DNA from 3 places in the Streptomyces sp. NPDC006743 genome. Region 3 is predicted to be linked to each of the others. Evidence: riboswitches for the same ligand, from Rfam matches in the RefSeq annotation. Region 3 holds a riboswitch; each other region holds the start of a gene.
The links. Region 3 has a riboswitch for S-adenosylmethionine ahead of thrC (threonine synthase). Riboswitches for the same ligand answer to the same signal wherever they lie in the genome.
Positions count from the first base shown of each region.

Region 1: linked by a shared signal. The riboswitch ahead of ABZ719_RS00070 (amino acid ABC transporter permease) and the one ahead of thrC (threonine synthase) in region 3 are both predicted to bind S-adenosylmethionine.
Region 2: linked by a shared signal. The riboswitch ahead of ABZ719_RS02335 (aminotransferase class V-fold PLP-dependent enzyme) and the one ahead of thrC (threonine synthase) in region 3 are both predicted to bind S-adenosylmethionine.

Region 1 is NZ_JBEYJA010000001.1:11,965-19,524, forward strand. Features, by position in the region: gene ABZ719_RS00060 (transporter substrate-binding domain-containing protein) at 1-838, opposite strand, end outside; gene ABZ719_RS00065 (amino acid ABC transporter ATP-binding protein) at 899-1,696, opposite strand; gene ABZ719_RS00070 (amino acid ABC transporter permease) at 1,693-2,673, opposite strand; SAM riboswitch class IV at 2,998-3,106, opposite strand; gene ABZ719_RS00075 (MarR family transcriptional regulator) at 3,239-4,243, opposite strand; gene ABZ719_RS00080 (hypothetical protein) at 4,790-5,272, shown strand; gene ABZ719_RS00085 (hypothetical protein) at 5,350-6,336, shown strand; gene ABZ719_RS00090 (hypothetical protein) at 6,359-6,529, opposite strand; gene ABZ719_RS00095 (nuclear transport factor 2 family protein) at 6,689-7,066, opposite strand; gene ABZ719_RS00100 (hypothetical protein) at 7,285-7,560, opposite strand, start outside.
Region 2 is NZ_JBEYJA010000002.1:186,403-193,962, reverse strand. Features, by position in the region: gene ABZ719_RS02355 (NYN domain-containing protein) at 1-641, opposite strand, end outside; gene ABZ719_RS02350 (hypothetical protein) at 701-940, opposite strand; gene ABZ719_RS02345 (rhomboid family intramembrane serine protease) at 1,096-1,848, shown strand; gene ABZ719_RS02340 (Lrp/AsnC ligand binding domain-containing protein) at 1,845-2,126, shown strand; gene ABZ719_RS02335 (aminotransferase class V-fold PLP-dependent enzyme) at 2,214-3,575, opposite strand; SAM riboswitch class IV at 3,755-3,871, opposite strand; gene trpD (anthranilate phosphoribosyltransferase) at 3,955-5,019, opposite strand; gene ABZ719_RS02325 (ubiquinol-cytochrome c reductase cytochrome b subunit) at 5,200-6,837, opposite strand; gene ABZ719_RS02320 (Rieske 2Fe-2S domain-containing protein) at 6,834-7,560, opposite strand, start outside.
Region 3 is NZ_JBEYJA010000004.1:185,498-193,057, forward strand. Features, by position in the region: gene ABZ719_RS05430 (NADH:flavin oxidoreductase) at 1-1,091, opposite strand, end outside; gene groL (chaperonin GroEL) at 1,282-2,904, opposite strand; gene ABZ719_RS05440 (cold-shock protein) at 3,379-3,582, opposite strand; gene ABZ719_RS05445 (MoaD/ThiS family protein) at 4,014-4,289, opposite strand; gene thrC (threonine synthase) at 4,286-5,578, opposite strand; SAM riboswitch class I at 5,596-5,769, opposite strand; gene ABZ719_RS05455 (glucosyl-3-phosphoglycerate synthase) at 5,993-6,937, shown strand; gene ABZ719_RS05460 (trehalose-6-phosphate synthase) at 7,109-7,560, shown strand, end outside.

The sequences.
Region 1 (7,560 bases), on a different contig from region 3:
GGGCCTCGCCGGCGCCGGAGTACCGGCCGGCGATCCTGGTCGCGTCGGGGGTGCTCGCGGTCTGGGTGACGTGGTAGGAGAGGTTGGGGCTGGGGCCCAGGAAGGCGTCGATCTTGCCGCTGTTCAGGGCCAGGTAGAGGCTGTTGTTGTCCTGGAAGTACTTGACGGTGAGCTTCTTGCCCTCGCTCCGGAGCTTCTTCTGCCACTCCAGCAGGATCCGCTCCTGGTTGGTGCCCGCGCCGACCGAGACGGTCTTGCCCGCGAGAGCCTGGTAGTCGCCGTCGAAGGTCCACTTCGAGGACTTGGGCGTCTCGAAGGCGAGGTCGTCCTTGCGGTAGGAGGCGAACTCGTACGTGCGCTTGCGCTCCTCGGTGTCGGTGATGTTCGAGAAGCCGACGTTCACCTTGCCGCTGTCGATGCCGACGAAGAGGTTCTCCCAGGTGAACCGCTTGACCTCCGGTTCGAGGCCGAGGACGGCCGCGACCAGTCTGCCCAGGTCGGCCTCGGAACCGGTGAGGGTCTTCTGGTCGCTGCCCACGAAGCCCAGCGGCGGGGAGCCTGACGGCAGGGTGCCGGAGCCGATCACCAGTTTGCCGCTCTTCCTGACGGCGGCGGGCAGCTCGGCGCTGATGGACTTGACCTCCGGGACCTTCAAGGTGGTCTCCTTGGCGGCACCGTTGGACAGCCGGCCGACGGTGACCGTGCCGGCGGTGTCGCTCACCGCCGTGGCGGCTTCGCTGTCGCCGCCGCAGGCGGCGAGCCCGGTGGCGAGGGTGGCGACGGCGGTCGCCGCGGTGATGCCGCGTGTCAGGCTGCGTCGGGTGACGTGGGCAGACATGGCTGTTCCTTGTCGCTTCAGGTGAGGGAGCGGGGTGGGGTGGTCGCGGGGTGCGGTGTGTCAGAGGACCTTGCCGAGGAAGTCGCGGGTCCGCTCGTGCCGGGGGCTGTCGAGGACCTCGGTGGGCGGCCCCTGTTCGACGATCTTTCCGCCGTCGATGAAGACGACCCGGTCGGCGATCTCGCGGGCGAAGCCGATCTCGTGGGTGACGATGACGAGGGTGGTGCCGCTGGTCGCCAGGTCCTTGATGACGGCGAGGACCTCGCCGACGAGTTCGGGGTCCAGGGCGGAGGTCGGTTCGTCGAAGAGGATGACGCCGGGACGCAGCGCGAGGGCGCGGGCGATGGCGACACGCTGCTGCTGGCCACCGGAGAGCCGGCGTGGATAGGCGCCGGTCCTGTCGGCGAGGCCGACCCGGCCGAGGAGTTCGCGCGCGAGTTCCAGCGCCTCGGGCTTGCCGAGCCTCCCGGTGGCGACCGGCGCGGCGGCCACGTTGTCGAGGACGGTCAGGTGCGGGAAGAGGTGGAAGTTCTGGAAGACGAAGCCGATCCGGGCGCGCTGGGTGAGGATGGCCCGCTCGCTCAGCTCCCTCAGCCGCTCGCCCTGCCGCTTCACGCCGATCAGCTCGCCGTTGATGCTGACGTGGCCGATGTCGGGCTGCTCCAGGTGGTTGATGACCCGCAGCAGGGTGGACTTCCCGGAGCCGGACGGACCGAGGATGACGGTGACCTCGCCGGGGCGGACGGTCAGGTCGATGCCGTTCAGCACCCGGTGGGAGCCGTACCACTTGTGCACGTCGTGCACTTCCACGGTGGCGGGCTCGACGGCGGCCAGGGCTTGCAGGGTCTTGGCGGTCATACGGCGGCCTCCCGGCGGATGCGGGTCCGCAGGTCGCCGAGACCGGTGCGGAGCCTCTGCAGCGGCGTCGGCGGCAGGCTGCGGGTGGCACCGCGGGCGTAGTACCGCTCGACGTAGAACTGGAGAACGGAGACGACGCTGGTCAGGACCAGGTACCAGACGGTGACGACCAGCAGCAGCGGCACGATGTCGCCGGGGTAGGTGGAGCCCATGGACTGGGCGGTGCCGAACAGGTCCAGCAGGGAGACGTAGAAGACCAGCGAGGTGCCCTTGACGAGACCGATGAGCTGGTTGACGTAGTTCGGGACGATCGAACGCAGCGCCTGCGGGAAGACGATCCTCCGGAACTGGTAGCTCTTCGGCAGACCGAGCGCGGTGGCCGCCTCGTGCTGGCCCTGGTCGACGGAGAGGATGCCGCCGCGGACCACCTCGGCGGCGTAGGCGGCCTCGTTGAGGCTGAGGCCGACGACGGCGACGGCCATGTCGGTGGCGAGCCGGGACTCGTCGAAGGAGAAGAAGGCCGGCCCGAAGGGGACACCGACACTCAGCGTCTTGTAGAGGGCGCTGAAGTTGTAGAGGAAGATCAGCACCACGATGAGCGGGATGGAGCGCAGCGCCCAGACGTAGGTCCAGCTGACCGCGCGCAGCACCGGGCTCCTCGACAGCCGGGCCAGGGCCAGCAGGATGCCGCCGAGGAGGCCCAGCACCGCGCTGTAGGCGGTTACTTCGCAGGTGATGAGGAGTCCGTCGAGGATGTTCGGCCGCAGGAACCAGTAGCCGAAGCGGTCCCACTGGTAGAAGGGGTTGGAGACCAGTCCGTGGACGAACTGGGCGACCAGGACCAGGACTGCCGCGGTGGCGATCCAGCGTCCCGGCCGCCGTAGCGGCAGGACTCGCTGGGCGGTGAGGGTCTGCTGACGTCCCTCGGTGGTCGGCGCTTCGGCGAGGGTGACGGTGGCGCCAGGGGGTTCACTCATGGTGGGCTCCGGCTGGGTGGGGACACCCCGGAAGCGCGGCGGCGCGCGAAGGCGCGGACGACGGCGAGGCACCGGGGGCGTGGAGGACGACGGCACACCGCTCGGGCGGTGCCGGTCAGGGGAGGCGGGGGCTGCGGAGAGGTGTCAGCCCCGGCAGCGGGCGCTGCCCGGTGCGGTACACAGTGCGCTGTTCACGCGGAGCAGATCGATGGCGCGATCGACGACGAGGGGGGTCGGGTACGGCGACACGCGGCTCTGCGGGCGGCGTGTCGCCGTCCTGGGAGCTGCGTACATGGCGTCACCGTCACTGTTCCGGCCCTGTGGGCCTCGCGCTTACCGAAGTCTCATCGGTCCGGTCGTCGCCTGGGGCACCCCACCGCGGTGCGAGGGTTGCCGGTCAGCCAGCCAGGGCTTGTCGCTGACACTCATGACCGTTCTGGGCACGTAGTTAAGACAATGACCCGAACGGATGTCAATGCTCGTCCACCAGGTGGAACGGGTCCGGCCTGCGGGCCCGGACCCGGGGCACTGGAGACTCAGCCGTTCCGGTTCCTCTGACGCACCGTCACACTCCCGCGCGTGGCGCGGAGTTGAGCAGGGCGATCCCCATGGGGGTGGGGCTGTGGAGTGCCGTGTTGCGGTGCCGGACCGTGTGGATCAGTCCGGCCGCGCGCAGGGTGGTCGCGTGTTCGCTGGCGCTGGGGGGCGTCATGCCCGTGAGAGCGGCGAGTTCCTTGGTCGAGCAGCTGGGGTGCTGGGCGATGGCGTACAGCACGGAGGCGCGGGTCCGGCCCATCAGAGAACTCAGTGAAGTGTGTGCTGCGGTCGGGGCCGGGCGGACCGGCGTCGTGAGGGGTGGCGCGGAGCCGTGGCCGACGGGGTACCTCACCACGGGCTGTGGTTCGGCGTCGATGTCGATGGCGGGCGAGTCCGCTCCGAAGACCGAAGGGACGAGGAGCAGCCCTCGGCCTTCGAGGTACAGGTCGCCATCGAAACCGGAGACCATGGCGACTTCCAGGACGGGTGCCGTCCAGCGGATCCGCCGCGGGTCGAGCGAGGCGAACAGGGCTTCCACTCCCCCGGTGAGCAGATGCCGCATCCGTATCCCCTGGTCGGCCGTTGCTTCGCCGACGACACGGGCCCAGTGGGGGGACAGCAGCACGTCGTGGACGTGATCCAGGCTCTCGTGGAGCCGCCGCCGCAGGTCGCGGTCGTCGGCCAGGTGGCGGGCCCACGGCGGGAGCGGCTGCCGTTCCGCTATGTGGGCCAGGTCCTCGCGGACCCGGGAACGGGGTGCGGCGCGCGCCCGGTCCAGCAGCTCGTGCGGCTCGCCCGTGCCGGCGGAACTCAGGAACGTGGGCGCCCAGCCCCCTGGCGGGATCAGGTCGAGGACCATCCGGGCCATGGGCTCCAAGCCGGCGAAGGCGGCGTGTCTCCACGCCCCGAACCGCACCGGGTGGCTGCGGCTCTGCAGGATGCGTACCGCGGCGGCCAGTTCCATCAGTGGCGAGGGCTGCGCCACCCGGGTCCTCATCAGGTCCTCGACCGTGAAGTGAATGCGGTAGACCATGCTTCCCCCCGTGCCCGGTGCGTAAGAGCTGCGAACAGAAGGGGAGTCCGGTCAGCTCGCGGCGTCCGGTGCGTGCGATCGCAAGGCGCCGGAAGGTCCTGGTAGCGGAGCTACCAGGACCTTTCGGCAACGCCGCGAGCGTGCGTGCCGGGCGTCGCGAGCCGGGCGCCCCTTTTGTTCGCAGCTCTAAGAGCCGAGGGTGATCCTTCGTGAATCTCCAAGTCCGGTCCAGACCGAATCAGGACGGCACACCGCCGGATCGCCGCCCGCGCCCCAACGAGCGGGCTGGGCAAGCCGTTTGTCCGCCATTCGGCGCAGCCCGAATCTGCTCGATCGGCCACGGACGACGAAGGAATCCTGATGGAGCGGGCCCGGCAGGTGCCCCCTCCCGGCCGGAGGAACGGCACCGGCCGGCGGGGGCCTCGCCTGCCCGTGCGGGCGCCGACGGCTGCCACCCGGGCACGCCATGAAGCGCTCCCCCCTTCAGGAACCGTCTTTGATCCCTCTCGCGCCTCATCGGGGTGCGAGGAGAAACGAGGAACCCACATGTATGCACAGCGCATGGTCGCGCGGCTCGGGACAGCGGCCGCCGCCTCACTCGCCCTGGTCGGTGTCCTGGCCGGGCAGTCCAGCGCCACCAGCGACACGATCGACGGCTGGAACACCAACAGCTCGCCGGTGCGGTGCGGGACGACCAGCCCGTACTTCTTCTGCCTCTACTACTCGCCGGGGGCCGAGGGCGCGGCCTGGAAGTCCAAGTCCACCGCCGTGCGCAACCTCAGCGGCGCCACGTTCTCCTCCGACGGCCACGGCTCGGCGGGCGCCGGTCAGGCCGTGCGCAACAACGCGGCCTCCGCGGAGAACGCCTCCTCCGCCTGCAACGTCGGCATCTGGTACTCGCAGGACTTCCAGGGGAACTCGAACTGGCTCAGTCCCGGCAAGGGCGGCAACCTCAAGGACTACCTGCGCAACGACGAGGCGTCCATAGCCATTTCGGACCACACCCGTTGCCCGGGCGTGGGCCACTGACCCGGTCCGTCCGGCCGATGTGATCCGGTGCGGGGCCGCGCTCCACCGGCGGCCCCGCCTGGCAAGGAGACAACACCATGGGGTTCTTCCGCTCCGCCTGCCGGCCTGTCGCTCCGTGCGCGCTCCTGCTGGCCCTCACGACGGCATGCACCTCCGGCCGCGCCCAGCCCGGTCAGGAGGTCCCGCCCGCGGCCACGCCCACCGCCGGCGCGGACGTTCAGTCCCTGCACCTGCCCATCGAGCGGTACATGCTGACTCCGGCGCAGACCGCGCGGTACGACTGGGCGGCGGCCTCGCTGGTGCGCGACTGCATGCGCGGGTTCGGCTTCACCTATCCCGTCAGTCACGCCCCCGCCACGGGCGAACAAGTCCTCCAGTACTCGGTGATGTTCCGGCGCTACGGTGTCACCGACCCCGAAACGGCGCGGACTTGGGGCTATCACGTGCCTCGCGACGCACCTGCGTCCGCCGCCACCGCCGGTCGGGCACAGGCCAAGCCACCGGCCCTGTCCGCCGGGGCGCGGACCGTCCTCAGCGGTGTCGACGTGACCACCGGCGAACGGATCACCGAGTATCTGGGCCGGCGCGTTGCGGTGAACGGGTGTTACGGCGCTCCCGACCGCGCGCTGGGAGCGCGGTCCTCGGCGTCGGACGGCCTCCAGGGGCCCGGCACCGGAGCGGACGGCATCGTCTCCCGCATCAAAGCCGAGAGTTTCGTCGCTTCGTCCCGGGACCCGCGCGTCACGGACGTCTTCCGCCGCTGGCAGCGGTGCATGGAGCGGAACGGTTACCGCGTGGCCGCCGACCCGCTGAGCGCCTCGGCCCGGTTGTCCGCGTTGGACCTCCCCGAGCCCGATCAGACGGAACTCGCGCAGGCCCGGACAGACGTCGCCTGCAAGCAGCGGACGAATCTGGCCGGCGTCTGGTTCGCGGTCGAATCCGCCTACCAGGAGGCGGCCATCGCCCGTGACGGCGACGATCTCGCCCGTGTCGCACGCGACCGTGACCGTGAACTCGCGGCGGTCCAGCGGTATCTGTCCGGCAAGGTCCCTGCCTCGCCATGAGCGCCGAGAGCAGCCGGCGCGATCACCGCAGCAGGGCGGCCACGGCGGCCAGGGTCCCGGTCACCGTCACCACCACGACCAGCGTGGCTCCGAATGCCGCTCCGGCCCGCAGCGCCGCTGCGGGATACGACCCACCGGAGCGGCGAACCAGGTACCCCGCGCCGACCCCCACCACGGCCGCGGCCGGCACCACCAGCAGTGGTCATCGAGGACCCCGAAGAACGGGCTCGTGGCGCGGACGTCGTCGCGTCGTCCTCGCCCGAGCCGCGCCCCATGACCCGGGGCGCCGAACCGGCCGGTTCAAGGGGAAGGGCGGCGTCCCAGGGGGAAGGGCGGGGCCCAGGAGGACCGCTCAGGAGGCGGACGGCTTGATCTCCCCCGCGAAGACGATCACCTGGTCGAGGAGGTTCCGCCGTAGATGGACGACATCCGTTCCCGCCAGGCGGGGGCCTCCGTCCGGCGTGGTGAAGGCCCACCGGTACCGGGCCCACTCGCCAGGCATGTCCACCGCCGAACAGCGCACCATGGTGCCGGTCCCCGCCGGGTGGCGACGGATGTCGAGCACGAACCGCTCGACCGCCTCGATCCCCTCGCTGCGGCCCAACGGCCCCCAGAAGACCACGTCGGAGGTCAGGGCCTGGGAGAGCAGGGCCGGCACGTAGCGGTCGTGCGAGGCGTTGAACGAGGAGAGGAACATGTCGATGGCGGACCGCGCGGTTTCTTCCTGCATACACCACTAATACCAGCTGGCACCCTCTCTTCCCATCGTGGTCAGCCATCCCGCAGTGCCCGTCGTGCCGACCGCGCTGATGACGCCGAGCCCTGCACCACGTCGTGACCGAGCGGGGTGCGCTGGAAGAGGCCGCGCTCTTCGACGGTCAGGGTCCGTGGGGCGCGTCCTCGGCACGCACCGGGCCGGACTGGCCGCTGTGGTGCGGCCTTTCGCCTTCAGTGCGCCGGCGCGGGACGTACGCGCGTGCCCAGGAACCGGTGCAGGTAGTAGGCGAGGGCGTTGCCGCGGCGGGCGGGCTGGGCGTCGGTGGCCTCTTTCCAGCACACGGCACTCGCTTCCTTGAAGAACTGGGGGGCGGACTCGTGGTCGTCGGCGGTGACTTCCACCAGGAGGCGCCGCGGGCCGGGGGTCTGCTGTTCGCCGGGCACCCGTTCGTCAACGGCCTCCGGCGCCGTCCTGTTGGGCAGTTCCTCGGACCGTCCCGTCGCCGC
Region 2 (7,560 bases), on a different contig from region 3:
CGCGCCGTCTCCGTCTCGCCGCGCGTCTTGCGCAGCGCCGCCTCGCCGCGCTTGACGTCGCTGAGCGCGGCGCGCAGCTTGCGGTGCAGCGAATCGGCCTCCTTGCGCGCCGCGTCCAGCTCGGTGCGCAGGCGTTCGGTCTCGGCGCGGGCCTGCTCGCGGGCGGCGGCGAGCTGCTCGCGCAGCCGCTCCAGTTCGGCGCGGCTCTCCTCCTCGGCGCGCTCGGCGTGCGCCCGCAGCGCCTCCTCGCCCGCGGCGGTCACCAGCTTCACCCAGCCCGCCGGGCGCAGGACGTAGGCCGCGGCGGCCACGTCGAGCGGGTCCGCGGCCGGGGGCGGCGCGCCGGAGTCGAGGGCGTCGCACAGCTCCGCCTGCGCCTCCCGGAACTTCTCCCCGACCCGCTGCCGGAACAGCGTGTCGGTCTCCAGCGCCGCCGCCATCGCGTTGCCGGCGAACTTGGCCCGGCGGTTGGGCGCGAACCGGGCGTACTGGCGCAGTTGCGCGGGCAGCTCGGCGACGGTCAGCCGGCCGAAGGCGTCGGCCACGATCTGCACGACCCTGCGGCGCACGCCGTCGGGCAGCGGACAGTCGAGCACCTCAGCGGCGCCGTCGCCCGGCTCCCCGCCTCGTGTCTGCGCCATCCGTCACCCCAATGCCTCACGGGACCCCTCCCGGGGTCGCCTGTGCGGGTCCGCTCCGCTCAGGAGCCGGCGCCCGGCCTGTCCACGAGTTCCACCTTGTCCACCGCGTTGCACCAGCGGCAGCGCACCGACTCGATGGTCTCACTGACGACCTCGCGCTCCTCGACCGTGGGCTCCCCGGCCAGGTCGAGGTGGACGTACTCGACGACCTTCGAGGAGCGCGTCACGTCGAAACGGGTGAGGTTGCCGCAGAGGGTGCAGCGCCACCGCGTCGTGGCGGTCGGCAGGGGAACCGTCATCGGGCTGCTCACTTTCCTTCCGGATTCCGCGACGCGCCGGCTTCCCCGGTGCGCCGGCTCGTAACCCTACGGCCTGGAGGCCACTCGGCGCCCGGCTGTCCACGGCGGCGAGGCGGTGTGTGCGGATGCGTCCTGTTACGTCATGCTCTGTACACATGATCAGCTCCAGGAACGCGGTGGCCGCCCGGACGGTCAGGGCACTCAGGGCGGTCCGGTCCACATCGGCGCCGGTGACGACCGCCCTGATCGTCCTGTGCTGCGCCGCCTTCGCGATCAGCCCGGCCGCCGGACTCCTCCCCGCCCACGGCACCGGGGACACCCTGCTCCAGGCCCAGCAGGCCTACTTCCGGCGCTGGGGCGTGATCCCCGCCGACCTGTTCACGGGCTCCGCCCGGGCCGCGCTCACCCCCGCCACGGCCCTGTTCGTGCACGGCAGCTGGGTGCACCTGCTCGGCAACATGCTCTTCCTGCACGTCTTCGGCGCGCTGACGGAGGAACGCCTGGGCCGCGTCGAGTTCACGCTGTTCTACCTCGGCTGCGGCTACCTGGCCCTGCTGGGGTACGCCGGCGCCCACGCGGACTCCGGCCAGACCCTGGTCGGGGCCTCGGGGGCGATCTCGGCGGTCCTCGGCGCCTTCCTCTACCTGTTCCCCCGGGCCCGGGTCACCAGCGTGCTGCCGTTCCTCTTCTTCCTGCCGCTGCGCCTGCCCGCCTGGGTCGTCCTGCCCTTCTGGGCCGCCCTGCAGTGGCTGGCCGCCGGCCGGGCCCCCGACGGGCCCGGCGTGGCCTACCTGGCCCACGTCATCGGCTTCGCGCTCGGCTTCGGCTACGCGTGGGCCAGGTTCGGGCGGCCGACTAGAGTGAAGGCCACCCCTGCTCCGGCCCCCGAGGGAGAGAACCAGCCGTGATCACCGCGATCGTCCTCATCAAGACCAGCGTGGACCGGATCCCCGAGATCGCCGAGCGGATCGCCTCGCTGGAGAGCGTGAGCGAGGTCTTCTCCGTCACCGGCACCTACGACCTGATCGCCATGGTGCGGGTGGGCCGGCACGAGGACCTGGCGGAGATCATCCCCGGCCGGATCAGCAAGATCCCCGGCGTGGAGGCCACGGACACGCACGTCGCCTTCCGCACGTACTCGCAGCACGACCTGGAGGCGGCGTTCGCGATCGGGCTGGACTCCTGACCGTCCGACCGCCGCCCCCGGAGCACCGTCCGCCGCGGCCTCCCGCGGCACAGCGCCGGCTCGTCACCGGCCACGGGACGCGGGTCCTCACACGGCGGGCACGCAGCGGCCGTCCTCGGTGCGGTACGTCCACTTCGCGCCCTCGGCCACCAGCTCCCGCACCGCCGCCACGAAGCGCTCCACGTGCTCGTCGGGGGTGCCGGCGCCGAAGCTGACGCGGATGGCGTTGAGGGACTTCTCGCCGGGCGCGGCCTCGGGGGCGCCGCACTCGCCCTGGGTCTGCGGGTCGCTGCCGAGCAGGGTGCGCACCAGCGGGTGGGCGCAGAACAGGCCGTCGCGGACCCCGATGCCGTACTCGGCGGAGAGCGCGGCGGCGAAGTGCGAGCTGTTCCAGCCCGCCACCACGAAGGAGAGCACGCCGACCCGCGGGGCGTCGTCCCCGAACAGGGAGAGCACCTTCACCTCGGGCACCCCGGCCAGCCCGTCGCGCACCTTGCCGATGAGGTACTGCTCGCGGGCCACCAGCGTGTCGAACCCGGCCTCGGTCAGCGCCTTGCAGGCCGCCGCGATCGAGTAGGCGCCGATGACGTTCGGCGAGCCGGCCTCGTGGCGGGCGGCGCTGTCGTGCCACTGCACCTCCACTCCCCCGTCCGCGCGCCGCGTCACCCGGCGGCTGGCGCCGCCGCCCGCGAGGTACGGCTCGGCCTCCCGCAGCCAGTCCGCGCGCCCGGCCAGCACACCGGAGCCGAAGGGGGCGTACAGCTTGTGCCCGGAGAAGGCGACCCAGTCGACGTCGAGGTCCTTGACCGACACCGGGTGGTGCGGGGCGAGCTGGGCGGCGTCCAGGACGATCCGGGCACCGTGCGCGTGGGCGGCGGCGGCCAGCTCCCGCACCGGCCACAGCTCGCCGGTGACGTTGGAGGCGCCGGTGACGCAGACCAGGGCGGGGCCGTGGGGCTCGCGGTCGGCCAGCGCCCGTTCCAGGGTCGCCACGGCCTGCTCCGGGGTGCGCGGGGCGTTGAGGTAGGTCACCTGCGCGTCGCGCCAGGGCAGCAGGGACGCGTGGTGCTCGGTCTCGAAGACGAACACCCGGCAGTCGGCCGGGACGGCGCGGGCCAGCAGGTTGAGGGAGTCGGTGGTGGAGCGGGTGAACACCACCTGGTCGTCCGCGCGGCAGTCGAGGAACCCGGCGACGGTGCGGCGGGCGTTCTCGAACAGGTCGGTGGAGAGCTGCGAGAGGTAGCCGGCCCCGCGGTGGACACTGCCGTAGTAGGGGGCGTACGCGGCCACGTCGTCCCAGACCCGCTGGAGCGCGGGGGCGCTGGCCGCGTAGTCGAGGGCCGCGTAGGTGACCTCGCCGCCGGTCACCAGCGGCACGGTCACATCCCGTCCCAGAACGGGCAGCGGGGCACAAACGGACTGGTCGGCGGCGACGGTGGAGACAGACATGGGTGAACTCCCGTGAAAGCAGGGCGAATCCACCACGCGAGCGGACAGGGCTCCAGCGTGGTGGAGTGAGAAGAGGTGTGCGGAGGCGGGGCTCTGCGGCCTCGGGGCCGGTCGCCCTAACGCATTCGGTTGCTCACGGAAGGCTCCCTCGTACGACCAGGACCCCTGGTGATGCGAGGGGTCCGCGCTTGCCGTAGACCTCGCTGCCTACGACCTGGTCTTCACCCGGGGCACCCCGCCACGGACGGAGGGTTGCCGGACAGCCGGCCGGGGCCACATGGCTGTCACTCATGACCTGGTCCAACATCTTGCCACACGATCTTCCCGGCGCAAGGCGCGGTCCGGATCGTGGACCGCGCCCCGCGCCGCGCCGCACGGCTCAGGCGTTGCTGGCGGCCACCCAGCGCTCCAGCGTGCGCCGGGCCGCCCCGGAGTCGATCGACTCGGCGGCCTTCTCCATCCCGGCCCGGATCTGCTCCGCCAGCGTCCCCGAGCCCGGTTCCAGGGCGACCAGGGCCGCCGCCGAGTTCAGCAGGACGGCGTCCCGCACGGGGCCGCTCTCGCCCTCCAGCAGCCGGCGGGCGACCTCGGCGTTGTAGGAGGCGTCCGCGCCGCGCAGCGCCTCCACCGGCACCAGGTCCAGGCCGACGTCGCGCGGGTCGAAGGCCTCCTCGGTGACCTTGCCGTCCCGGACGATCCACACCCGCGAGGTCGCGGTGGTGGTCAGCTCGTCGAGCCCGTCGTCGCCGCGGAAGACCAGGGAGGAGTTGCCGCGTTCGGCGAAGACGCCCGCCACGATCGGCGCCTCGTGCGCCACCGCGACGCCGACCGCCTGGGCCTTCACCTTGGCCGGGTTGGTCAGCGGACCGAGCAGGTTGAACACCGTGCGGATGCCCAACTGCCCGCGGGCGGCGCCCACATGGCGCAGCGCCGGGTGGAACTTCACCGCGAAGCAGAACGTGATCCCGGCCTCCTCGGCGACCTCGACCACCCGCCGCGGCGTCAGGTCGAGGTTGACGCCGAGCTTCTCCAGGACGTCGGAGGCGCCGGAGGCGGAGGACGCTGCCCGGTTGCCGTGCTTGACGACCTTCGCGCCGGTGCCCGCGACGACGATCGAGGACATGGTGGAGATGTTCACCGTCTTGGCGCCGTCGCCGCCGGTGCCGACGATGTCGACGGTGGCGCCGGGCACCTGGATCACGTTGGCGTGCTCGTACATCGTGCGGACGAGGCCGGTGATCTCCTCGACGGTGGCGCCCTTGGCGCGCAGGGCCACCGCGAAGGCCGCGATCTGGGCGTCGGTCGCCTCGCCGCCCATCATCCGGTCCATGGCCCAGGCGGTGTCGTCGGCGACCAGGTCCCGGCCCTCCAGCAGACCGTTCAGCATCCGGGGCCAGGAACGGCCCGCCGCGGTGTCGCCTCCAGCGGGGGTCACAGCGCTCATAAGCCGCTCCTGAATCGGTGCCCGGGGCTCCCGGACGCTATCTCTCGTACCGATGTCCACCCTATCCAGCCCCGGGCACGGCGAAGGGCCCCGTCCGGGATTGGGGCACCCCCTGCTCTTCTGAGCTTGGGGGAGGACGGGGCCCTTCGGCCTGGCGTGGCGACGCTCAGGGGTCAGTGATCAGTGGTGGCCGTGGCCGCTCGTGATCTCCTTGTACTCCTCGACGGTCGGCTTCGCGATCTGGCTGTCCTCACCGAAGTACGCGTTGCTGAGCTTGGCGCGCAGCTTCTCCGTACCCCCGACCTTGCGCTCGACACCGTTCTCGTCGACCGTCGGGCCGATCTCGGCCGGCTCGTACTGGTGGTGGGCCGTGAGGGTGTACAGCTGCTCCTGGCTGAGCGGCTCGTGGACCTCGATGAACTCACCGTGCGGCAGGCGCTTGATGATGCCGGACTCGCGGCCGTGCAGCACCTTGTCCTTGTCCCGGCGCTGCAGGCCGAGGCAGATCCGCTTCGTGACGACGAAGGTGACGATCGGCGCCAGGAAGAACGCGATGCGCACGAACCAGGTGATCGCGTTGATCGACAGGTGGAAGTGGGTGGCCCACAGGTCGTTTCCACCGCCGACCAGCAGCACGAAGTACCAGGCGATCCACGCCGCACCGAAGGCCGTACGGGTCGGGACGTTGCGCGGACGGTCCAGGATGTGGTGCTCGCGCCGGTCGCCGGTGACCCAGGACTCGATGAACGGGTACAGCGCGATGACCGCGAGGACCACACCGAAGAGCACCAGCGGGATGAACACGCCCAGGACCAGCGTGTGGCCCCAGAAGTTGATCTCCCAGCCGGGCATCGCACGGATGAGACCCTCGGCCATGCCCATGTACCAGTCGGGCTGGGCGCCGGTGGACACCTGGTCCGGACGGTAGGGGCCGATGGCCCAGACCGGGTTGATCTGCGCGATCGCCGCGATGGCCGCGATGGCACCGAAGACCAGGAAGAAGAAGCCTCCGGCCTTGGCCATGTAGACCGGCAGCAGCGGCATGCCGACGACGTTGTTGTTGGTCTTGCCGGGGCCCGCGAACTGCGTGTGCTTGTGGTAGAAGACCAGGATCAGGTGGCCGACCACCAGGCCGAGCATGATACCCGGCAGCAGCAGGATGTGGATCGAGTAGAACCGGGCCACGAAGTCGTGACCGGGGAACTCGCCGCCGAAGAGGAAGTACGAGATGTACGTGCCGACGATCGGCACGGACAGGATCGCGCCCTCCATGAAACGGACACCGGTGCCGGACAGCAGGTCGTCCGGGAGCGAGTAACCGGTGAAACCGGTGAACATGCCCAGGACGAACAGCAGGAAGCCGAACATCCAGTTGACCTCACGCGGCTTGCGGAACGCGCCGGTGAAGAACACACGCATCATGTGCACGAACATGCCCGCGAGGAAGATCAGCGCGGCCCAGTGGTGGATCTGCCGGATGAGCAGACCACCGCGCACCTCGAAGGAGATGTGCAGGGTCGAGTTGAACGCCTCGCTCATCAGCTGTCCCTGGAGCGGGACGTAGCTGCCGTGGTACACCACCTCGTTCATCGACGGGTGGAAGAACAGCGTCAGATACACACCCGTGAGGATGATGATCAGGAAGCTGTAGAGGCAGACCTCACCCAGCATGAACGACCAGTGGTCGGGGAAGATCTTGCGCATGTTGGCCTTGGCCAGGCTGTAGATGCCCAGCCGGCCGTCGGCCCAGTCGGCGAGCTTCTCGCCGGCCGGTGCCTTCCCGCGCGCGCGGGACGGGTTGCTCGCTGAAGTACTCATCCGCGCTCCCAGAATGCAGGACCGACGGGCTCCTCGAAGTCGCCGAGCGCCTCGAGGTACCCCTCGCTGTCCACGCCGATGCGCAGCTGCGGCAGGGCGTGACCGGCCGGGCCGAAGATGACTCGGGCGCCGTCGGAGAGGTCGAAGGTGGACTGGTGGCACGGGCACAGCACGTGGTGCGTCTGCTGCTCGTACAGGGAGATCGGGCAACCGACGTGGGTGCAGATCTTCGAGTAGGCCACGACACCCTGGTGCGACCACTCCAGCTCGCGCTTGTCCTTGATGTTGTCCGGCTGCAGCCGGACGATCATCAGGGCCGCCTTGGCGATCTCCTGCTGGAACTCCTCGCTCGTCTCCTCCAGGCCGTCGGGCTTGGCGAAGGTGAGCGAGCCGACGGCGATGTCCTCGGGACGCATCGGCTGGTTGGTGTTCATGTTGACCAGGCGCTTGCCCTTCGCCCACATGGTGTGGCGAAGCGATTCCTTGGGCAGCGGGCCCAGGTCGCGCAGCAGGAACAGCCCGGACAGCGGCACCAGCGTGAGGGCGCCCAGCATGGTGTTGCGGATCAGCGGACGGCGGCCGATCGCCGACTCCTTGGCACCCTGCTTGAAGTCCGCGTGGACCTTCGCACGGACCTCGGGGGACGCCTCGATCGGGTGACGCTCGTCGGCGACCTCCGCGTCCGACATCAGGGTGCGGGCCCAGTGGACCGCGCCCGCGCCG
Region 3 (7,560 bases):
AGCACCTTCGCCGCCCACTCAGGGTCCTGGAGCAGCGCCCGGCCCACGGCGACCATGTCGAACTCCTCGCGCTCCAGCCGGTCCAGCAGGTTGTCGATGCCGCCGACCGCGGCACCCTCCCCCCGCAGGCCGCGGAGGAAGTCACCGCCCTGGAGGCCGACCGAGCCGACGGTGATGACCGGCCTGCCGGTGAGCTTCTTCGTCCAGCCCGCCAGGTTGAGGTCGGAGCCCTCGAACTCGGGGAGCCAGTACCGGCGGGTGGAGGCGTGGAAGGCGTCCACCCCGGCCGCCGCCAGCGGGGCCAGGATCGCCTCCAGCTCCTGCGGCGTCCCGGCGAGCCGGGCGTCGTAGGCCTCCTGCTTCCACTGCGAGTAGCGGAAGAGGACCGGGAAGGAGGGCGAGACGGCCGCGCGGACCGCCTCGACGACCTCCGCCGCGAACTTGGTCCGGGCCACCGGATCACCGCCGTAGGCGTCCGTACGGCGGTTGGTGCCCGCCCACAGGAACTGGTCCAGCAGGTAGCCGTGGGCGCCGTGGATCTCCACGCCGTCGAAGCCGAGGCGCTGCGCCGCGCCCGCCGCCTCGGCGAAGGCCCCGATCACCTCGTCCAGGTCGGTCCGCGTCATCGCCCGGCCGCCCTCGGTGCCGTCCAGGCGCAGCCCGGACGGGCCGACCGGGGGCGCGTCCGGGAAGGGCGGCCGTCCCTCCTGGCGGACCATGCCGACGTGCCACAGCTGGGGGACGATCGTGCCGCCCTCCGCGTGGACGGCCCCGGCGACCTTCTCCCAGGCCGCGAGCTGCTCCTCCCCGTGGAAGCGCGGCACCCTGCTGCTCTCCCCCGCCGAGGGGTGCCCGACGTACGTGCCCTCGGTGACGATGAGGCCCACCCCGGCGGCGGCCCGGCGGGCGTAGTAGGAGCGCACGTCCTCGCCCGGGACACCGCCCGGCGAGAACCGGCGGGTCATCGGGGCCATGACTATCCGGTTGGGGACGGTCAGGCCGTTCAGGGTGACGGGACGCGAGAGGACGCGGGCCGCCCGGGAGGCGGACTCCGGTCCGGGGACGGGGCCGGGGGTGGTGGTGACGGTCATACGGGGGGCTCCTCGGAAGGACGGTGAAGACCTGCCGGCTGCATACCGGGCGGTATGCATACCGAATGGTATGGGAGGAGCCACCGCCTCCGTCCCCCGGGCGCCCGCCGCCCCGGACACGCCCGAGGGCGGCACCCCCTGTCTCCAGGGAGTGCCGCCCTCGGCAAGGACGAGCCTGATCCGCGCGGGATCAGAAGTCCATGTCACCGCCCGGCATGCCGCCCGGAGCGGCCGCGGCGGCCTTCTCCGGCTTGTCGGCGATGACGGCCTCGGTGGTGAGGAACAGCGCGGCGATCGACGCGGCGTTCTGCAGCGCGGAGCGCGTCACCTTGGCCGGGTCGATGATGCCCTCGGCGACCAGGTCGACGTACTCGCCGGTCGCGGCGTTCAGGCCGTGGCCCGGGGTCAGGTTGCGCACCTTCTCCACCACGACACCGCCCTCGAGGCCGGCGTTGACGGCGATCTGCTTCAGCGGGGCCTCGAGCGCCAGCTTGACGGCGGCGGCACCGGTGGCCTCGTCGCCCTCCAGCTCCAGCTTCTCGAACACCTGGGAGGCCTGCAGCAGGGCCACGCCACCACCGGCGACGATGCCCTCCTCGACGGCCGCCTTGGCGTTGCGCACGGCGTCCTCGATGCGGTGCTTGCGCTCCTTCAGCTCCACCTCGGTGGCGGCACCGGCCTTGATGACGGCCACGCCGCCCGCGAGCTTCGCCAGGCGCTCCTGGAGCTTCTCGCGGTCGTAGTCGGAGTCGCTGTTCTCGATCTCGGCGCGGATCTGGTTGACCCGGCCGCCCACCTGCTCGGAGGAGCCGGCACCGTCGACGATGGTGGTCTCGTCCTTGGTGATGACGACCTTGCGGGCCTTGCCCAGCAGGTCGAGGGTGGCGTTCTCCAGCTTGAGGCCGACCTCCTCGGAGATGACCTCGCCGCCCGTGAGGATGGCGATGTCGCCGAGCATGGCCTTGCGGCGGTCGCCGAAGCCCGGGGCCTTGACGGCGACGGACTTGAAGGTGCCGCGGATCTTGTTGACGACCAGGGTCGACAGGGCCTCGCCCTCGACGTCCTCGGCGATGATCAGCAGCGGCTTGCCCGACTGCATGACCTTCTCCAGGAGCGGGAGCAGGTCCTTGACCGAGGAGATCTTGGAGTTGGCGATGAGGATGTACGGGTCCTCGAGCACCGCCTCCATGCGCTCCATGTCGGTCGCGAAGTAGGCGGAGATGTAGCCCTTGTCGAAGCGCATGCCCTCGGTGAGCTCGAGCTCCAGACCGAAGGTCTGCGACTCCTCGACGGTGATGACGCCTTCCTTGCCGACCTTGTCCATGGCCTCGGCGATCAGCTCGCCGATCTGGGTGTCGGCGGCGGAGATGGAGGCGGTGGAGGCGATCTGCTCCTTGGTCTCGACCTCCTTGGCCTGGTCGAGCAGGGCGGCGGAGACGGCCTCGACGGCCTTCTCGATACCGCGCTTCAGGGCCATCGGGTTGGCACCGGCGGCCACGTTGCGCAGGCCCTCGCGGACCAGGGCCTGGGCGAGGACGGTCGCGGTGGTCGTACCGTCACCGGCGACGTCGTCCGTCTTCTTGGCGACTTCCTTGACCAGCTCGGCGCCGATCTTCTCGTACGGGTCCTCGAGCTCGATCTCCTTGGCGATGGAGACACCATCGTTGGTGATCGTGGGCGCGCCCCACTTCTTCTCGAGGACGACGTTGCGACCCTTGGGGCCGAGCGTCACCTTGACGGCGTCCGCGAGCTGGTTCATGCCGCGCTCGAGGCCGCGCCGCGCCTCCTCGTCGAACGCGATGATCTTGGCCATGTGAAGTGGTCCCTCCAGGACTGGGGGTGATTCCTTCGGACCGCGCCCGCGCCCGCGACGGACGGCTCGCCGGCCTTGTGGTTCCTTGCCCCACGCGGCCTGCGGGCCTCACCGACCCGGTCCTTCGTTGTCACTCTCACCTTCAGAGTGCTAACGCCAATGATTAGCACTCGGCATGCCCGAGTGCAAGGTCCGCCCGCGAAGCGGGCTCGATGAGGGGTGGTGGTCGGGTGATGGACGGGCGCGCGCGCCGGGCGTGCGCGCGGACGGGATCAGCCGGGGGCGGACGGGGGCCTGCCGGTCGGGCGGGAGCGCGGGCACGCGGGCGGCCGGGCGTGCGGGCCGGCGCGCGGGCGGGCGGCCGGGGGCGCGGGCGGGCGGCCGGGGGCGCGGGCGGGCGGCCGGGGGCGCGGGCGGGAACGGACGAAGGGCCCACACCCCCGTGGAGGTGTGGGCCCTTCGTGTGACGTACGTTCAGGCGGTGACGCGAACCATGTCGGCCTGCGGGCCCTTCTGACCCTGCGAGATCTCGAACTCGACCCGCTGGCCCTCTTCCAGCGTGCGGTAGCCGTCCATCTGGATCGCGCTGTAGTGGACGAAGACGTCCGCACCACCGTCGACCGCGATGAAGCCGTACCCCTTCTCCGCGTTGAACCACTTGACGGTGCCCTGAGCCATGCCTAACTCCCCTATTACTGGCCCTTGCACAGATCCGCACTTCGCGGATCCGGGTCAGACCTCACCCCCCGTGGATCGGGGGCGTGCGCCGGAACGCGTCGACCGCGGCTGAATGTATCTGTCCAACTGCCGTCTGCAACAGGTCAATCGGACGAGAATTCCGGGCGGGAGCGGTCCGGAATGTGACGAGAATTCAGTCGATCCCCGGGCAAGTCGGGCCCCGCAAAACAAGGCAAATGCCGCAGAATACCCGCGCATTTTGGCTGCTTCTCATCGGCGGGCGGCAGGAATCCACAGGCGCTCATCCGGAAGATCCGGGGCGTGTTCCCCAACTCTACCGCGCTCAATCACATGGAATTGCCCCCTCCGCTTCTCTCGCGGAGGGGGCAATTCACGGCACGCTCGGTGATCGACATTACCTACGGTAATGGTCAGCCGCCGGCGACCGCCGGGATGATCGAGACGCCGGCGCCGTCCGGGGTCTCGGTCTGGAGGCCCTGCTCGAAACGCACGTCGTCGTCGTTGACGTAGACGTTGACGAAGCGGCGCAGCTTGCCCTGGTCGTCCAGGACGCGCGCGGCGATGCCCGTGTGGTTCTTCTCCAGGTCGGAGATCACATCGGCGAGCGTGGCGCCCTCGGCGCTCACCTCGGCCTGTCCGCCGGTGTAGGTGCGCAGGATGGTGGGGATGCGAACGGTCACGCTCATGATGCGAGGCCAGCCTCTCGGAAGGAGTCCAGGGTCGGGCGGATGGTGGCGGTCAGACCGGTGCCGGCCACCGCGTCCAGGGTCTTCAGGCCGTCACCCGTGTTCAGGACGACGGTGGTCTTCGTCGGGTCGAGGACGCCGGCCTCGACCAGCTTCTTCGTGACACCGACCGTCACACCGCCCGCGGTCTCCGCGAAGATGCCCTCGGTGCGGGCGAGCAGCTTGATCGCGTCGACGATCTGCGCGTCCGTCACATCCTCCACCGCTCCGCCGGTGCGGCGCGCGATGTCCAGCACGTACGGCCCGTCGGCGGGGTTGCCGATGGCGAGGGACTTGGCGATGGTGTCCGGCTTCTGCGGCCGGACGACGTCGTGCCCGGCCTTGAAGGCGGTGGACACCGGCGAGCAGCCCTCGGCCTGCGCGCCGAAGATCTTGTACGGCTTGTCCTCGACCAGCCCGAGCGCGATCAGCTCGCGCAGGCCCTTGTCGACCTTGGTGAGCTGCGAGCCGGAGGCGATCGGGACGACGATCTGGTCCGGCAGCCGCCAGCCGAGCTGCTCGCAGATCTCGTACGCCAGCGTCTTGGAGCCCTCGGCGTAGTACGGCCGCAGGTTGACGTTGACGAAGCCCCAGCCCTCGCCGGCCGGGTCGCCGATCAGCTCGGAGCAGAACCGGTTCACGTCGTCGTAGTTGCCCTCGATGCCGACGAGCTCGCCGCCGTAGATCGCGGCCATGACGACCTTGCCCTGCTCCAGGTCGTGCGGGATGAACACGCACGAGCGCAGGCCGGCGCGGGCGGCGGCGGCGCCGACGGCACCGGCCAGGTTGCCGGTGGAGGAGCAGGACAGGGTGGTGAAGCCGAAGGCGCGCGCGGCCTCCAGGGCCTGGGCGACGACCCGGTCCTTGAAGGAGTGCGTCGGGTTGCCGGAGTCGTCCTTGACGAAGAGCCTGCCGGTGTCGACGCCGATCTCGGCGGCGAGGTGGTCCGCCTGGACGAGCTTGGTCCAGCCGGGGTTGAGGTTCGGCTTGCCGGCCACGTCGGCGGGGACGGGCAGCAGCGGGGCGTAGCGCCAGATGTTCGCCGGACCGGCCTCGATCCTCTTGCGCAGTTCCTCGGTGTCGTGGCCCGAGAAGTCGTAGGCGATCTCCAGCGGGCCGAAACACTCCTCGCAGGCGAAGACCGGGCCCAGCGGCACGCGGTGGCCGCACTCGCGGCAGCTGAGCGCGGCGGCGGGGCCGAGATCGACGGAGGGGGTGTCGGTGCTGGTGGCAACTGTCTGCACAGCCATGGAGGCGAGGCCCTTTCTCCTCATCTTCCTCACGACGCATCTCGCCGTGAGACGGATTTGGCACCTTCCCTAGCCGGGAGCCCCGCGGTGGCGAGCGGACGGCTGACGTACAGCGATCCGTCGGTACGAGACCGGCTGGAGGGTTGCCGGGGCTTCATCGGGCCGTGTCCCTCTGCCCCTCTGGATGAGCGGTATTCGGTTGTGGTCCTGCTGTTGTGTCCTGCCGCGCGATCACGCGGTGGCAGGTCGCGGCGACCCCGGCATGCGAGCGTCGTCCGCGTTGTTCAAGACTGTAACCGACGGCCAGGACGGGGCGAGACGGACGTCCGAACCGCGAGACAGATCACACGATGATGTGATCCGGGCCGGGCAGCGGGCCGCAGCGATCCGAGCAGGAGTGAGGAGTCACCGACCGTGCTGGAAGAAGTCGAGCGCTGGCTGAGGACACGGTCCTGGTCCGTCGCCGATCGGCCGCTCGACGGCGTACTGGCCGCCAAACGCGCGAGCGGCTCCTCGGTCAGCGTCGTGCTGCCCGCGCTGAACGAGGAGGAGACGGTCGGCGACATCGTCTCCGTGATCCGCCGCGACCTGATGGCGCGGGTCCCGCTGGTCGACGAACTCGTCGTGGTCGACTCCGGCTCCACCGACCGGACCTCGGCGGTGGCCGCCGCGGCGGGCGCCCGGGTGGTGCACCGCGACGCGATCCTCCCCCGCATCCCCGCGGTGCCCGGCAAGGGCGAGGTGCTGTGGCGCTCGCTGCTGGTGACCCGCGGGGACGTCGTCTGCTTCGTCGACGCCGACCTGCGGGAGTTCTCCGCCGACTTCGTCACCGGCATCGTCGGGCCGCTGCTCACCGATCCGGAGGTGCAGCTGGTCAAGGCGATGTACGACCGTCCGCTGGGCACCGCCGCCGGGCAGGGCGGCCGGGTCACCGAGCTGATGGCCCGGCCGCTGCTCAACATGCACTGGCCGCAGCTGGCCGGATTCGTGCAGCCGCTCGGCGGTGAGTACGCGGCCCGCCGCTCGCTGCTGGAGCAACTGCCGTTCCCGGTCGGGTACGGCGTCGAGCTGGGCATGCTCGTCGACGCGCTGCACCTGGTCGGCCTGGACGCGCTCGCCCAGGTGGACGTGGGCGAGCGCATCCACCGCCACCAGGACGGGCAGGCGCTCGGGCGGATGTCCGCCGCGATCTACCGCACGGCCCAGCTCCGCCTGGCCCGCGGCCACCTGCTCCGCCCCTCGCTCACGCAGTTCGAGCGCGGCGCGGACGGCTTCGAGCCGCGTACGTACTCGGTGGACACCGAGGAACGCCCCCCGATGACGGAGATCGCGGAGTACGCGGCCCGCCGGGTGGCCTGACCCGAAGCGGACGGCGGGAGCACGTCGCCGGGACCCGGCGCGGGCCCCGGCCGGGTGACCGCGCCCGGGTGCGGGCCGCCGCCGGGCGGGTGGCCGGGACCGGACCCGCCGCGCCGGCGGGGCGCCGCCGCGTACGTTTGAGCGTTCGAAAGCCGGGCTAGGTTGAGGACCATGGCTGCAACGCACGGTGCCGAAGTGCTGGTCGCGTCCAATCGCGGGCCGGTTTCGTACGAGCTGCGCGAGGACGGCTCCCTGCACGCGAAACGCGGCGGCGGAGGGCTGGTCTCCGGCCTGTCCGCGATCGGCCCGGACGCGGGCGCGGTCTGGGTGTGCGCCGCGCTCGGCGACGCCGACCGGGAGGCCGTACGGCGCTTCGAGGACGGCCGGCGGCTGCCGGCCGAGGACACCGGCGGCCAGCGGGTCCGGATGCTCGACATCGCCCCGGACGTCTTCTCCGACGCCTACAACGGCATCGCCAACTCGGTGCTGTGGTTCGTCCACCACATGCTCTACCAGACCCCGCTGGAGCCCGTCTTCGACGCGGAGTTCCGGCGCCAGTGGGCTTCGTACGAGGCCTACAACCGGGCGTTCGCCGAGGCGCTGGCCGAGGAGGCCGCCGAGGG